Regions from separate parts of the Saccharothrix isguenensis genome, predicted to be linked through region 1. Evidence: riboswitches for the same ligand, from Rfam matches in the RefSeq annotation. Region 1 holds a riboswitch; each other region holds the start of a gene.
The links. Region 1 has a riboswitch for S-adenosylmethionine ahead of ACRAKI_RS03260 (methionine ABC transporter ATP-binding protein). Riboswitches for the same ligand answer to the same signal wherever they lie in the genome.
Positions count from the first base shown of each region.

Region 2: linked by a shared signal. The riboswitch ahead of ACRAKI_RS28880 (aminotransferase class V-fold PLP-dependent enzyme) and the one ahead of ACRAKI_RS03260 (methionine ABC transporter ATP-binding protein) in region 1 are both predicted to bind S-adenosylmethionine.
Region 3: linked by a shared signal. The riboswitch ahead of thrC (threonine synthase) and the one ahead of ACRAKI_RS03260 (methionine ABC transporter ATP-binding protein) in region 1 are both predicted to bind S-adenosylmethionine.

Region 1 is NZ_CP193626.1:651,135-655,923, reverse strand. Features, by position in the region: gene ACRAKI_RS03270 (MetQ/NlpA family ABC transporter substrate-binding protein) at 1-476, opposite strand, end outside; gene ACRAKI_RS03265 (methionine ABC transporter permease) at 512-1,195, opposite strand; gene ACRAKI_RS03260 (methionine ABC transporter ATP-binding protein) at 1,192-2,202, opposite strand; SAM riboswitch class I at 2,403-2,495, opposite strand; gene rsmA (16S rRNA (adenine(1518)-N(6)/adenine(1519)-N(6))-dimethyltransferase RsmA) at 2,582-3,460, opposite strand; gene ACRAKI_RS03250 (transglycosylase family protein) at 3,471-4,789, opposite strand, start outside.
Region 2 is NZ_CP193626.1:6,475,583-6,480,371, forward strand. Features, by position in the region: gene ACRAKI_RS28870 (RluA family pseudouridine synthase) at 1-825, opposite strand, end outside; gene lspA (signal peptidase II) at 822-1,403, opposite strand; gene ACRAKI_RS28880 (aminotransferase class V-fold PLP-dependent enzyme) at 1,427-2,746, opposite strand; SAM riboswitch class IV at 2,784-2,897, opposite strand; gene ACRAKI_RS28885 (potassium/proton antiporter) at 2,963-4,435, opposite strand; gene ACRAKI_RS28890 (DUF167 domain-containing protein) at 4,552-4,789, opposite strand, start outside.
Region 3 is NZ_CP193626.1:1,401,423-1,406,211, reverse strand. Features, by position in the region: gene ACRAKI_RS06790 (glycoside hydrolase family 3 N-terminal domain-containing protein) at 1-792, shown strand, start outside; gene rpsT (30S ribosomal protein S20) at 920-1,180, shown strand; gene holA (DNA polymerase III subunit delta) at 1,273-2,253, opposite strand; SAM riboswitch class I at 2,349-2,476, shown strand; gene thrC (threonine synthase) at 2,488-3,750, shown strand; partial or broken gene ACRAKI_RS06770 (DNA internalization-related competence protein ComEC/Rec2) at 4,418-4,789, opposite strand, start outside.

The DNA of each region.
Region 1 (4,789 bases):
CCCGGCTTCACCTTGATCAGGCCGTGGTCCTGGAGCAGCTTCAGCCCGCGCGCCTCGTTCGTCGCGTCGTTCGCGACGGCCACCCGCGCGCCGGACGGCAGGTCGGCCAGCGCCTCGTGCTTCTTCGAGTACACGCCCAGCGGCTCGACGTGCACGGGGCCGATCCACTCCAGCGCCGCGCCGCTCTCCGCCTTGAAGGTGTCCAGGTACGGCACGGTCTGGAAGTAGTTGCCGTCGAGCGACCCGTCCACCAGCGCGGTGTTCGGCTGCACGTAGTCGGTGAACTCGACGACCTCGATCTCCAAGCCCTTCGACGCGGCCAGGTTGTCCGCCACGTAGCGCAACACCTGGGCGTGCGGGACGGGGCTGACGCCGATCCTCAGGGCCGCGTCCGGGTCCGAGGCGGCGCCGGTGTCGCCACTTCCGCAGCCCACCGCGGTCAGCAGCACGGCGACGAGGGCAGCACGAATACGCATGTCGTTCCTTTTGGGAGAGTCTTGCGGGAAGAGATTCAGACAGAGGTGGTGCGCCGGCGGTCGACGCCGCGCGCGACGCGGTTGGTGACGAGCTGGATCGCGGTGGCGATGACGGCCAGCACGACGACCGTGCTCCACAGGTAGCGGTCGTTGAACCGCTGGTAGCCCATCCGCACGGCGAGGTCGCCGAGTCCGCCGCCGCCGACCACCCCGGCCATGGCCGAGTAGCCGAGCAGCGCGATCGCCGTCACGCCCACGGCGTTGACCAGGGCGGGGGCCGACTCGCGGAGCAGCACGCTGCGCACGATCCGCAGCGTGGACGACCCGGTCGTGACGGCGGCCTCGACCACCGACACGTGCACCTCGGACAGCACGTTCTGGACCAGCCGGCCGACGAACGGGATCGCGCCGACCGACAGCGGCACGATCGCCGCCGTGGGCCCGATCGTGCTGCTGAGCAGCAGCCTGGTCAGCGACGTGAGCACGACCAGCAGGACCAGGAACGGCATGGAGCGGCCGAGGTCCACCACGAACCCGAGGACCTTGTGGAGCACCGGCCTCGGCCTCAGCCCACCGGGGGCGGTGAGCTGGAGCCAGATGCCGACGGGTGTGCCGAGCAGGACCGCGATGACGGTGGAGACCACCACCATGTACAACGTCTCACCGGTGGCGACGAGCAGTTGGTCGAAGACCTCCGACCAGGGTGTTGCGGACCTCACGCAGCTACTCCCTGAGGTCCTGCCAGGGTCCGCCGCACCGAGCCGCCCGCCTCCGAGATCCACTCCAGCGCCGAGTCCGCGCGCTCGCCCTTCAGCCCGACCCGGAACCGCGCGACCGGGGTCTCCCCCAGCCTGGTCAGGCCGCCGCCCAACAGGTTCAGGTCGACGCCGAACCGGCTGGTCGCCTCGGGCAGCAGGGCGCCGACGGCCGCGAAGCCGACGAGCACGATGTCCGCGACCCGGTCGAACGAGCCTTCGAGAGCCGGGTTCTGGTCCACGGCGGGCAGCAGCGAGGCGGCCGTGCGGCTGGCGGCGTCGGACACCAGGTCGAGCACCTTGCCGTGCTCCACGACCCGGCCGTTCTCCAGCACCGCGACGTCGTCGCAGATCCGCCGGACCACTCCCATGTCGTGCGTGACCACGAGCACCGTGACGCCCAGTTCGGCCCGTGCCCGGTCCAGCACGGCGAGCACCGAGCCGGTGGTGTCGGGGTCGAGCGCGGACGTCGGCTCGTCGGCCAGCAGCACGGACGGCGACGCGGCGAGCGCCCTGGCGACCGCGATCCGCTGGCGCTGGCCACCGGACAGCTGGTCCGGGTACGCGCCGGCCTTGTCGGTCAGGCCGACCAGGTCGAGGAGTTCGGCGACCCGGTTGCGGCGCTGCGGCCCGGCGACGCCCGCGGCCTCCAGCGGCAGCGCGACGTTGCCCGCGGCGGTGCGCTGGCGGAGCAGGGAATCCCCTTGCGGCACAACGCCGATCTGCCGGCGGGCGGCGCGCAGCGCGATGCCGTCGAGCGAGACGAGGTCGGTGCCGTCGACGCGGATGGAGCCGCTGTCCGGGCGCTCCAGCAGCCCGACGCACCGGGCGAGGGTGGACTTGCCCGAACCGCTGGGGCCGACGACACCGAGGACGGTGCCCGCGGCGACGTCCAGGTTCACGCCGTCCAGCGCGCGAACCTGCCCGGTACTCCCGGGGAAGGTCTTGGTGAGGTTCTCGACAGTGATCACGTTTCGCTCCACGACTGCGGGCGGCCGGGCACGCTCAGGGCGTGCCGGACCGGCGGCTCAGCTCAGAAGGGTGTCCCGCGAGAGGACGCGAGGATTCGAAGGCGCCTAGGGCTTGGCGAAGCTGCGACAGGCCGAAGACGTGCGGCGGCCGTGGTCGACTACCCGCCGGCGGGTGAGCATTCGCATCCTGGGCACGTGATCCTCCATCGATCCTGGCGGAAGCACCTGCCCCCGTGGAGGGGTGGTTGCTGCGGCGTCGTAGAGCCAGGTCTCTCAGCCGCTCGGGATGGCAACACGAGTAGACCTGACGAGACCCGATCGACGCAAGCCTGAAACGGGATCGTCCGGCAGATCACACTTTCAGCCGAAAGATCATCGTCTAGCGGGCGGAAGCGGCCTCGGCTATCCGGATGAAGTCACTGACGCCCAGTTGTTCGCCGCGCACCGCCGGATCGACGCCCGCCTCGACGAGCAGCCGCTGCGCCTCGGCCGCCGAACCGGCCCAACCGGACAAGGCGCCCCGGAGCATCTTGCGCCGCTGCGCGAAAGCCGCGTCCACCAACGAGAACAGCTGCTTCTGGTCCACACCGGACAGCGGCGGGTGCCGCTCGAAGGCGACCAGCGCCGAGTCCACGTTGGGCACCGGCCAGAACACCGAGCGCGGCACCGGACCGGCCCGCCGCGCGTCCGCGTACCAGGCGAGCTTCACGCTGGGCACGCCGTAGACCTTGCTGCCCGGCCCGGCGGCCATCCGGTCGGCCACCTCGGACTGCACCATCACCAGGCCCGTGCGCAACGACGGCAGCTCGGCCAGCAGGTGCAGCACCACGGGCACGGCCACGTTGTACGGCAGGTTCGCCACGAGGGCGGTCGGCTCCACGGGCAGGTCGGACGGTGTGACGCGCATCGCATCGGCGTGCACGACGCTCAGCCGGTCGGCGAGCGTGGGCGCGCGCTCGGCCACCGTCACCGGCAGGCGGTCCGCGAGCACCCCGTCGATCTCCACGGCCACCAGGGCCCGGCACGACGGCAGCAACGCCAACGTCAGCGAGCCGAGGCCGGGGCCGACCTCCAGCACCACGTCGTCGGCGCGCAGACCGGCCGCGGCCACGATCCGCCGCACCGTGTTCGGGTCGTGCACGAAGTTCTGCCCGAGCTTCTTGGTGGGCCGGATGTCCAGCTCGGCCGCCAGCCGACGGACGTCGGCCGGACCGAGGAGGTGGCTCCCCGATCCGGCCGACGTCGAATCCTCAGTCACGGACGCATTCTTACGGCAAGCCCAGCTTCTGCTGGCAGTGGGGCCACGCGGAGTAGCCGCCGCGGGCGTCGCGGAGCTTCGTCGCGATCGCGATCTGCTGCTCGCGGCTCGCCTGGTGCGGGTACGCGGCGTACTGGCTGCCGCCGTAGGCGTCCCAGGTGCTCTTGTTGAACTGGAGGCCGCCGTAGTAGCCGTTGCCGGTGTTGATGGCCCAGTTGCCGGTCGCCTCGCACTGGGCCAGCCGGTCCCACACCGCGCCGTCGGGCGGGACCTTGGTGCCGATCTTGACCTTCTTGGCCTTCGGCTCCTTGGTGACCTTCGCGCCCAGCCGCTCGCGGCCGGTCTCGGCGCCGTTCTTCACCGTGACGCGGTAGGTGACGATCTGCTCGCCGGCCTCGCCCGGTTCGACGACCTCTTTCTGGCCCTTCATCATCGTGTCGTCTTTGATCTCCTCGACGGGCGGCTGGATGGCCTCCGTCGCGTTGACCACCGACACGCCGGTGCGGGTGATGTGCACCTCGGCGCCGCTCGTGACCTTCAGGTCCAGCGCCGTCTCGAGCTTGTCGTCCGGGCCGAGCGACAGGTTCTCGCTCTTCAGCAGCTCGTTCACGGTCACAGCGGTCGTCCGGACCTGCCGGGGCGGGTTGCCGCCGTCGTAGACCGTGACGGTCTTGAGGCTCTTGACCTCCAGCGAGATGCCCTGGAGCGGCACGTCCATGTTGCGGTCGTGGGAGAGCCACGCGCCCTCGTCGTCGACCTTGAGCTGGTCCAGCGCCTCGTCCACGGTGACCGAGCGGACCCAGCCCTCGCGCTGCTCGCCGTCGACCGTCATCTTCACCAGCCGGCCGCGGTCCAGCGAGATCTTCCCGCCGTCGCCGACCTTCGCCTCGGGCCGCGGGCTGAGCGTGTCGTGAGCGCCGATCGTGATGCCCTCGTCCGCGAGGATCTCGCCGACGGTGGACTCGTAGGTGCGGACGGTCTTGGACTCGCCGTCGACGTCGACCGTGACGGACTTGTCCAGCGCGATGGCGGTGGCGCCACCGCCGGACACGGTCACCAGCACGGTGAGGACCGCGGCCTTCAGGAAGCGGCGCTTCCACTTCCCCGCGGCTTCGACCAGTGCGGCGGGCGGGGCGCTCGGCTGCTCGGCGGCCATGCTGCCCGCGACCCGGTCCTGGGAGACCTCGTCGGGGATGGTGATCGGGGGGAGGAACGTGGTCTCGGCGTTGATGAGCCGGATCAGCTCGTCGACGTCGACGTTCGCGCCGGCCAGCAGCTCGTCCGCGTCCGGGCCGAGCACTTCGAGCACGTCGTCGGGCGTGATGGTGA
Region 2 (4,789 bases), 2.2 Mb from region 1:
CCGGGCGTGCAGCCACTGCCGGGTCACGCCGAGCCGCTTGGCCAGCGACGGGTCGGCGCCGTAGGTCAGGTCGCCCACGCACGGGTGCCGCAGCGCGGAGAAGTGCACCCGGATCTGGTGCGTGCGGCCGGTTTCCAGGTGCACGTCGAGCAGTGACGCGGCCCGGAAGGCCTCCACCACCTCGTAGTGCGTGATGCTGGGCTTGCCGTTGGCCATCACGGCGAACTTGTAGTCGTGCTTCGGGTGCCGGTCGATCGGGGCGTCGATGGTGCCCTTGATCGGGTCCGGGTGCCCCTGCACGAGCGCGTGGTAGAGCTTGTCGACGGTGCGTTCCTTGAACGCGTGCTTCAACGCCGAGTAGGCGTGCTCGCTCTTCGCCACCACCATGACGCCGGTCGTGCCGACGTCCAGCCGGTGCACGACGCCCTGGCGCTCGGCCGCGCCCGACGTGGCGATCCGGATGCCGGCCGCGGCCAGGCCGCCGACCACGGTCGGACCGGTCCAGCCGGGGCTGGGGTGGACGGCCACGCCGACCGGCTTGTCCACCACGATCACGTCGTCGTCCTGGTGCAGGATCTCCAGGCCTTCCACCGGCATGACCTGCACCTGGACCGGCCGCTCGGGCTCGGGGAGGGTGACCTCCAGCACCGAGCCCGCGATCAGCCGGTCCGACTTGCCCGCGGGCTGCCCGTCCAGCAGCACGTCGCCCGACTCGGTCAACCCGACGACCACCGTGCGGGACAGGCCGAGGAGCTTGGCGAGGCCGGCGTCGACCCTCATCCCGTCCAGGCCGTCCGGAACGGGAAGGGTCCGATAGCCGCTCATGCGCCCGCCTTCTTGGCCGCGGGCTTCTCCACGCGCGTACCGTCGTAGTCACGTTGGAGCAGCGCCATCAGCACGATCACGCCGCCGCCCACGCAGATGGCGGAGTCCGCCACGTTGAACACCGGGAAGAAGTTCCCCCACGGGTCGAGCACCGAGATGAAGTCGACCACGCCGCCGCGCAGCGGGCCGGGACTGCGGAAGATGCGGTCCACCAGGTTGCCCATCGCGCCGCCGAGGACCAGGCCGAGGCCGATGGCCCAGCCGATCGACCGCAGCCGGCGCGCGATCCACAGGATGAACCCGACCACGCCGAACGCGATCAGCGCGAGGGCCACCGTCCAGCCCTCGGCCAGGCCGAACGCGGCACCCGTGTTGCGGATCAGCGGCAGGTAGACGAGCCCGCCGAACAGCTCGATCGGCTCGCGCCCCTCCAGGTGCTCCACCGCGAGGATCTTGGTGACCAGGTCGACGGCCAACACGAGCGGTGCGATGACGGCCAGCAGGAGGACCCGTCGCTTGGGCAGCGGTGCGTCCGGCTGGTCCGGCGTGTCCGGCTCGGTGTTGGGATCGGTGCTCACCGGACCATTGTCCAGCATGCAGGTCAGAGCAGGAACGGCGGGAGCGCGCGCTCGTCGTTCAGCGGCGCCCAGCGGCCGTCGCGGACCTCGTACTCCCACCGCGAGCCCTCGGTGACGAGCGTGCGCAGGGCGGCCACGAAGCGGTCCACGTGCTCCTCGGTCGTGCCCAGGCCGATGGACGCCCGCAGCGCGCGCTCGCCGTGCGCGAGCCGGTGCACGGCGACGTGCGCGCAGAACGCGCCGTCACGCACGCCTATGCCGTGCTCGGCGGACAGCGCGGCGGCGAGGTAGCCGACGTCCTGACCGCCGACCGTGAAGCTCACCACGCCCACCCGGTCGTGCTCGACGCCGAAGAGGGCCAGCTCGCGCACGCCGGGAACGGTCGACAGCCCGGCGCGGAGCCGGGCCAGGAGCGTGCGCTCGTGCTCGGCGGTCTGCTCCCAGTGCCGACCGAGCACGTCGCAGGCCACGGCCAGGGCGTGCACGCCCACCACGTTCGGCGTGCCGGCCTCGTGCCGCTCGGGCACCGCGGACCAGGCCACGCCCAGCCGGTCGCCGTGGTCCGTGACGCGGGTCGTCGCACCGCCGCCCACCAGGTACGGCTCGGCGGCCTGCAACCAGTCGGACCGGCCGACCAGGGCACCGGCGCCGAACGGCGCGTAGACCTTGTGCCCGGACAGCACCGTGTAGTCGACGTCGAGCGCGCGCACGTCGATCGGCCGGTGCGGTGCGAGCTGGGCGGCGTCCAGGGCGATCCGGGCGCCGTGCCGGCGGGCGACCCGGGCCAGTTCCGCGACCGGCCACAGCTCGCCGGTGACGTTCGACGCGCCGGTCACCACGACCAGGCGGGGGCCGACCGGCGCCTCGCGCAGCGCCCGGTCCAGCTCCAGCACCGCCGTGGCGGGCGAGGCGGGGGTCCTCAGGCGGTGGACGTTCGGGCCGCGCCACGGCAACAGCGCGGCGTGGTGCTCGGTGTCGAACAGGATCACGGCGGTGCGCTTCGGCACGCTCCTGGCCAGCAGGTTCAGCGCGTCGGTGGTGTTGCGGGTGAAGACGACGGCATCGGTGCCACGGGCGCCGAGGAAGCGGCGGACGGACGTGCGGGCCTGCTCGTAGACCTTGGTGCTGACCTGGGACGCGAAGCCGGCGCCCCGGTGCACGCTGGCGTACCAGGGCAGCAGCTCGTCCACGGCGTCACGGACCTGCTCCAGGCACGGCGCGCTGGCCGCGTGGTCCAGGTTCGCGTACTCGACGCGCTCACCGGTCACCAACGGCACGCGCAGGCTGGAACCGACGACGCGCGGCAGTGCGGCGACGGGGATTCGGGACACTGCGACGGTCATGACGCCCTCCGGGGGTCCGGGACCCCGCCGGAGGGGGAGCCCGCGCTTGCCGGGCGCCCTGCGCGCCAGGCCAGGTCCTCACCGGGGGCACCCCACCGCGGAGGAGGGTTGCCGGCCAGCAAGCCCGGGCTTGTCGCTGGCACTCATGACCTTCACGTCGAAGGTAACCCGGTGCGCGCGCTCACGTCGAGGGCGTTCACATCCTGGGAGACCCGGTCACGGCAGGCCGACGTCGCCCTTCCAGCGGGCGAACCGGCCGGCCCGGTCCACGGCCCGGATGCGCTGCTCGGTCGCCGTGCGCATGGCCTCCGTGCACACGACCAGCAGCTGGTCGTGCTCCTGCAACCGGGTCGTCGGCTCCGGCGTGAAGCCGTTGTCCTCCCGCACCACGAGGCTCACCGACGAGCCCGGCGGCAGCCGCAGTTCCGACAGGTAGACGCCGTGCAGCTTGGAGCCGCGCTGGATGCGGATCTGGAGGAGCTCCGCGCCCAGCTCGTCCAACGCCGACGAGTCGACCTGGACCTCCTGCGCCTCACCGGACTTGACCAGCTTCAGCCACTTGGCGAGCCACGGCAGGGTCGTCCCCTGCACCAGGGTCAGCACCACGACCAGCACGAACACCGCGTCGACCAGCTGTTGCGCGCCCGGCACGCCCTGGATCAGCGGGATCAGGGCGAACACGATCGGCACCGCGCCGCGCAGCCCGGACCACGAGATGAAGACCTGTTCCCGCCAAGGCACCCGGAACGGCAGTGCCGCGCACAGCACCGACAGCGGCCGGGCCAGCAGCACCAGCACGGCTCCCGCGACCAGCGCCGGCACCAGCGCCTGGAGCAGCCTGCCGGGCGACGCGTACAGGCCGAGCAGCACGAACAGGCCGATCTGCGCGACCCAGCCCAGCCCCTCGGCGAACGACAGGGTGTCCGCCCGGTGCGGCAGCCGGGCGTTGCCGAGCACCAGCGCGGCGATGTAGACGGCGAGGAAACCGGACGCGTGCGCGACGTCGCCCACGGTGTAGGCGAGCAGGCACACCGCGATCGTGGCCAGCGGGTACAGCCCCGTGGCGGGCAGTGCGGCGCGGCGCAGTCCGACGCCGCCCAGCCAGCCGAGCACGATGCCGATCACCGCACCGGCGATCAGCTCGTAGGCCATCAGCAGCGGTGCGGTCCACGTGATCGGCTCGGGCGCGGCCAGCAGCACGACGGCGATGTACACCGGCGCGTCGTTGATACCGGACTCCAGCTCCAGCGGACCGATGAGCCGCTTGCCCACACCGACCCCGCGCAGCACGCTGAACACCGCCGCGGCGTCGGTGGACGACAGCACCGCGCCCCACAGCAACGCGGTGCGCCAGTCCATGTCGAGCAGGAAGTGCAGCGCGAACCCGGTGACCGCGATGCTCACGGCGACGGACACCGTGGACAGCGCGATGCCCAGGCCGAGCGCGGGCCGCACCTCGCTCCACCTGCTGGTGAGACCACCCTCGGTGAGGATCAGCACGAGCGCGGCCGTGCCCAGCGACCGGGTCAGGTCGGCGTCCTCGAACTGGATGCCGACCACGGCCTCGCCGAGCAGCAAGCCGATGCCGAGGTACAGCAGGAGGGACGGCAGACCGAGCCGGATCGACACCCTGACCGCGATGACCGAGAGCAGCAGAACCGTGGCGGCGATGCCGAGGAAGCCCGTCACACCGCCCACTCGGCCTCCACGCGTCGGTCCCCGCCGTCATCACCCGCCGGGTCATTCTCCCTGGTGACACCGAAATGGACGAATCCGGAACAGCACGCGGCGGCACTTGGCGAAGATCACCCGTGCGGCCGGCCGTCGAGGAGGCGGGCCAGCACGTCCGCGGCGTCGACCGGCGCCGGGTCGATCCGGACGACCTTGTCCCGGCCCCGCTCGCCCGCGATCACCTCGACGTCCTGCTTCCGCACGCCGAACGCCTTGGCCAGCGCTCTGCGCACGGCCTCGTTGGCCTTGCCCTCCACGGCGGGCGCGGCGACCGCCACGACGAGCGCGCCGTCACCCCACCGGCCGCCGACG
Region 3 (4,789 bases), 750 kb from region 1:
AGCGCGCCCACGCAGGCCGAGGCGGTCGCGCAGGCCGCGGACGCCGACGCGGTGGTCGTGGTGCTCGGCGAGGACCCCGGCGCGGAGGGCGAGGCGGACACCGAGGAGCCGGCCCTGACCGCCGAGCAGCAGGGGCTGGTGGACGCGGTGCGGGCGACCGGCAAGCCGGTCGTGGTCGTGCTGCTGACCGGGCGTCCGCAGGTGCTCGGCACGGTGGCGGACGCTCCGGCGCTGGTCGCGGGCTGGTTGCCGGGCACGGAGGGCGGCGCCGCGATCGCCGACGTGCTGTTCGGTGCGGTGAACCCGAGCGGCAAGCTGCCGGTGTCGTGGCCGAAGTCGATCGGCGACCAGCCCTTCTCGTACGACCAGCTGCGCGGCGCGAACGCGGCTCCGGGCTCGGGGTACGACCCGGAGTTCGCGTTCGGGCACGGCCTGTCGTACACGACGTTCACCACGTCCGCGCCGACCCTGAAGTCCAGCGAGGTGCGCCGTGACGACCAGGTGAAGGTGTCGGTGACCGTGTCCAACACCGGTGAGCGGGACGGGACGCTCGTCGTGCCCGTGTTCGTGCACCAGCCCGTGAGCAAGGTGCTGACGCCCTACCAGCGCCTGGTCGGGTTCACCCGGGTCGAGCTGAAGGCCGGTGAGGAGCGGGCGGTCGACGTGACGTTCGACGTGAAGCGCCTCGCGGTGACCGCCGGCGACATGGACGGCGGCGGGAAGCCCGAGGTCGCGAAGGGCGCCTACGAGGTCCTGGTCGGCGACGAGAGGGCTCGGTTCACGGTGCGGTGAGCTGCCCTGATATCCTTCTCGGCCGTACCCGCGCGGCATTCCGCTGTGGAGGAAAACCGCCCCCTCGTGGGGCGGAGCCGGTGACAAGCGCGGTACGACTCCGAGACCGAGAAAAGGTGGCTTTCGCGTGGCGAACATCAAGTCCCAGATGAAGCGGATCAAGACCAACGAGAAGGCGCGCCTGCGCAACAAGGCCGTCAAGTCGTCGCTCAAGACCGCCATTCGCAAGTTCCGTGAGGCCGCCGACGCCGGTGACAAGGAGAAGGCAGTCGCGCTGGTGCAGGAGGCCTCCCGCAAGCTCGACAAGGCCGTCTCCAAGGGCGTGATCCACGCCAACCAGGCCGCCAACAAGAAGTCGGCGCTCGCCCGGCGGGCCAACCAGATCTGATCTGGTCCTCCTTCACGCAGAAGCGCCGCTCCCCCGCACGGGGTGGGCGGCGCTTCTGCTTCGTTGTGCTTGTGCGCTGTGGGTCGCTGTGGTCAACGCCGCCCGTGCGCCGTGACGATCTTCAACACCGCGCGCTCCAGGGCGTAGCTCGGGTCGGCCGCGACACCCTTCACGTCGGCGTTCAGGTCGGCGACCACGGTCATGGCCGCGGCGAGCCCCCGGTCGTCCCAGCCGCGCGTCTGCCCCTGGGCCTTCCTGATCTTCCACGGCGGCATGCCCAGCTCGCCCGCCAACCTGTTCGGGTCGCCCCGACCCACCGCGGACACCCGCGCGACCGTGCGCACGGCGTCGGCCAGCGCATCGGCGACCAGCACGTGCGGCACGCCGAGCTGCATCGCCCAGCGCAACGCCTCCAGGGCTCCGGCCCGGTCACCCACCACGGCCTTCTCCGCGACCGCGAACCCCGTCACCTCGGCCCGGCCGCGGTGGTAGCGGCGGACCGCCTCGGCGTCGACCTTGCCCGCCGTGTCGGCGACGAGCTGCGACGACGCCGCCGCCAGCTCGCGCAGGTCCGACCCGACCGCCTCGATCAGCACCGCCACGGCCTCGGGATCGGTCTTGCCGCCCGCCGACCGGATCTCGTTGCGCACGAACGCCTCGCGGTCCGCGGCCTTGGTCATCTTCGGGCACTCGGTCACCCTCGCGCCGGCCTTGCGCAGCGCCGCGGGCAGGTCCTTGGCGACCTTGCTGCGCCCGCCGCCGGTGTGGATGACGACCAGCGTCACACCCTCCGCCGGAGCCTTGGCGTAGGCGACCACCACGTCGGCGATCTCCTTGCCGATCTCCTGCGCCGCCTCCAGCGCGATCACCCGGCCCTCGGCGAACAGCGAGGGGCTCACCAGTTCGGCCAGCTCAGGCGGGGTGAGATCGGTCACGCGAACGCGGGTCAGGTCGGCCTGCGGATCGGCTTTGCGCACCGCGTCCAACGCGCCGCGCACAGCGCGCTCGACCAGCAACTCCTCCTCGCCGACGATCAGGTGCACAGCGTCGGTCGTCTCAGCGGGCGAACTCACGGCGCGATCCTCCCACGCGCGACGGGCGTCCGGATGGTGGACGTGTCTGGCTGAGGGTCGGGATCGTGCCGTAGCTTGAAGCTACAACTGAATACCGCTCATCCAGAGGGGCAGAGGGATCGGCCCGAAGAAGCCCCGGCAACCCGTTGTTCAGCGTGCGCTTCCCAGCGCGCGCCGGCAATCACGGTGCCAATTCCGACCCGCAACGCGGGAAAGATGAGGAGATACCTCGCGATGACTGCTGTCAGTGTGCCTTCGGCCACCACCTCCTTCGACCTCGGCCCGGCTCGGGCGCTGTCCTGCCGTGAATGCGGGCACGAGACGCCGCTCGCCCCCGAATACGCCTGCATGGAGTGTTTCGGGCCGCTGGAAGTGGCCTACGACTTCGGCCGGGTCCGTCGCGAGGACATCGAAGCCGGTCCCCGGTCCATCTGGCGCTACCGCGGCCTGCTGCCCGTGCCGTCCGACGTCCAGGCGCACCCCAACACCGACCCCGGCGGCACCCGCCTGGTCGAGGCGGACCGCCTCGCCAAGGCACTGGGCCTGCGCAAGGTGTGGGTGAAGGACGACACCGGCAACCCGACCCACTCGTTCAAGGACCGCGTCGTCGGCGTCGCCCTCGCCGCCGCCCGCGAGCTGGGCTTCACGGTGCTGGCCTGCCCGTCCACCGGGAACCTGGCCAACGCCGTCGCCGCCGCGGCCGCCCGTGCCGGCTGGCAGTCGGTGGTCCTGGTGCCCTCCTCCCTGGAGCGGGCGAAGATCCTGATGACCGCTGTCTACGGCGGCGACCTGATCACCGTCGACGGCAACTACGACGACGTGAACCGGCTGGCCCAGGAACTGGCCGCCGAGCACGAGGACTGGGCGTTCGTCAACGTCAACGTCCGGCCCTACTACGCCGAGGGTTCCAAGACGCTGGGCTACGAGGTCGCCGAACAGCTCGGCTGGCGGCTGCCCGACCAGGTCGTGGTGCCCATCGCGTCCGGTTCCCAGCTGACCAAGGTCGACAAGGCGTTCCGCGAGCTGGGCAGCCTCGACCTGGTCGAGGAGACCCCGTACCGGGTGTTCGGCGCCCAGGCCACCGGCTGCTCCCCCGTCGCGGCCGCCTTCAAGTCCGGCTTGGACGTCGTCACCCCGGTCCGCCCGGACACCATCGCCCGGTCGCTGGCGATCGGCGCACCGGCGGACGGCCCTTACGTGCTGGACGCCGTCCGCCGCACCAACGGCGCGATCGAGGACGTCACCGACGAAGAGGTCGTCGAAGGCATCCGCCTGCTGGCCAAGACCGAGGGGATCTTCGCGGAGACCGCCGGCGGTGTCACCGTGGCGACCGCGAAGAAGCTCGTCGAGACCGGCCGGCTGGACCCGGACGGCGAGACCGTCCTGCTGATCACCGGTGACGGCCTCAAGACCCTGGACGCCCTGGGCGACCGAGTCGGCCCGAGGGCCAACGTCCCGCCGTCGGCGGAGGCCGTGCTGAAGGCCCTCCAGAACTGAGCCCTCCACGACGGGGTTCAGCAAGGCGCGGTTCAGCACGACTTGGTTCGGCGGACCGGGGCTTGGTCATCGACCAGGCCCCGGCAGGTCCGACCCTGGCAGGTCCAGCCACGGCAGGCCCGGTGCCTGGTGCGTCCGGAGTGCGCCGGTCCGCCCGCAGCGCGGTCACAGGGCGATGCTGGAGGAGCGCAGCCAGCCTGTTCGGGGGAAGGCCGCCAGTTCCGGCAGGACGTGTGGTCCGACCTGTTCCGTGACGACGCGCCACGCGGTGAGCATCTGGGGCCACGGGCGTTTCGCCTTCTCCTGGTTGTAGCGCTCGGCGTGCCACTCCTCCGGCGGTATGGCCAGGTCGTCGTCGAACAGGGCGTCGGAGACCAGGCGGTAAGCGGTGTCGGCGGAGGGCACCTGCGCCATGCGGATGACGCCGGTGACGGTCGCCCTGGAGACGATGCCGCGGGCGCCGCCGGGTAGGTCCTCGCAGACGTAATAGGTGAAGGCGGGCCGCAGTTCGTCTCGCGGCCACGGTTCGGCGGTGTAGCCGGGCTGCCACAGCGCCCACGCCACCGCCTGGTTGCCCGCCTGTCGCACCCAGCCCGAGTGCAGCCGGATCCAGACGTCGTTGTTCCTCATCGTTGTTCTCCCCTTGTCCGTGATCGGATGAGTCGCCACCCCTGCGGGCGACCCGCGGCCCGTCCGGGCCGGCCAGGACGGCGGTGTCGCCGTCACGATCGGTGCGCAACACCAGCGCGCCGTGCCTCGTCAACGCGTCGACCAGCACTCCGCTGGGGTGGCCGTAGCGGTTGCCCGCGCCGACGCTCACCAAGGCGATCCGCGGCCGGACCGCCGCGAGGAACGCCGGCGAGGAGTACCTCGATCCGTGGTGTGGCACTTTCAGCACGTCGGCCCGCAAGTCGACGTGCCCGCCGAGCAGGTCCGCCTGCCCGGCCAACTCGATGTCGCCGGTCAGCAGCACCCGCCCGGCCGCGGTGGAGGCGCGCAGCACCAGCGACGCGTCGTTGACCGCGGTGTTGGTCTTCGT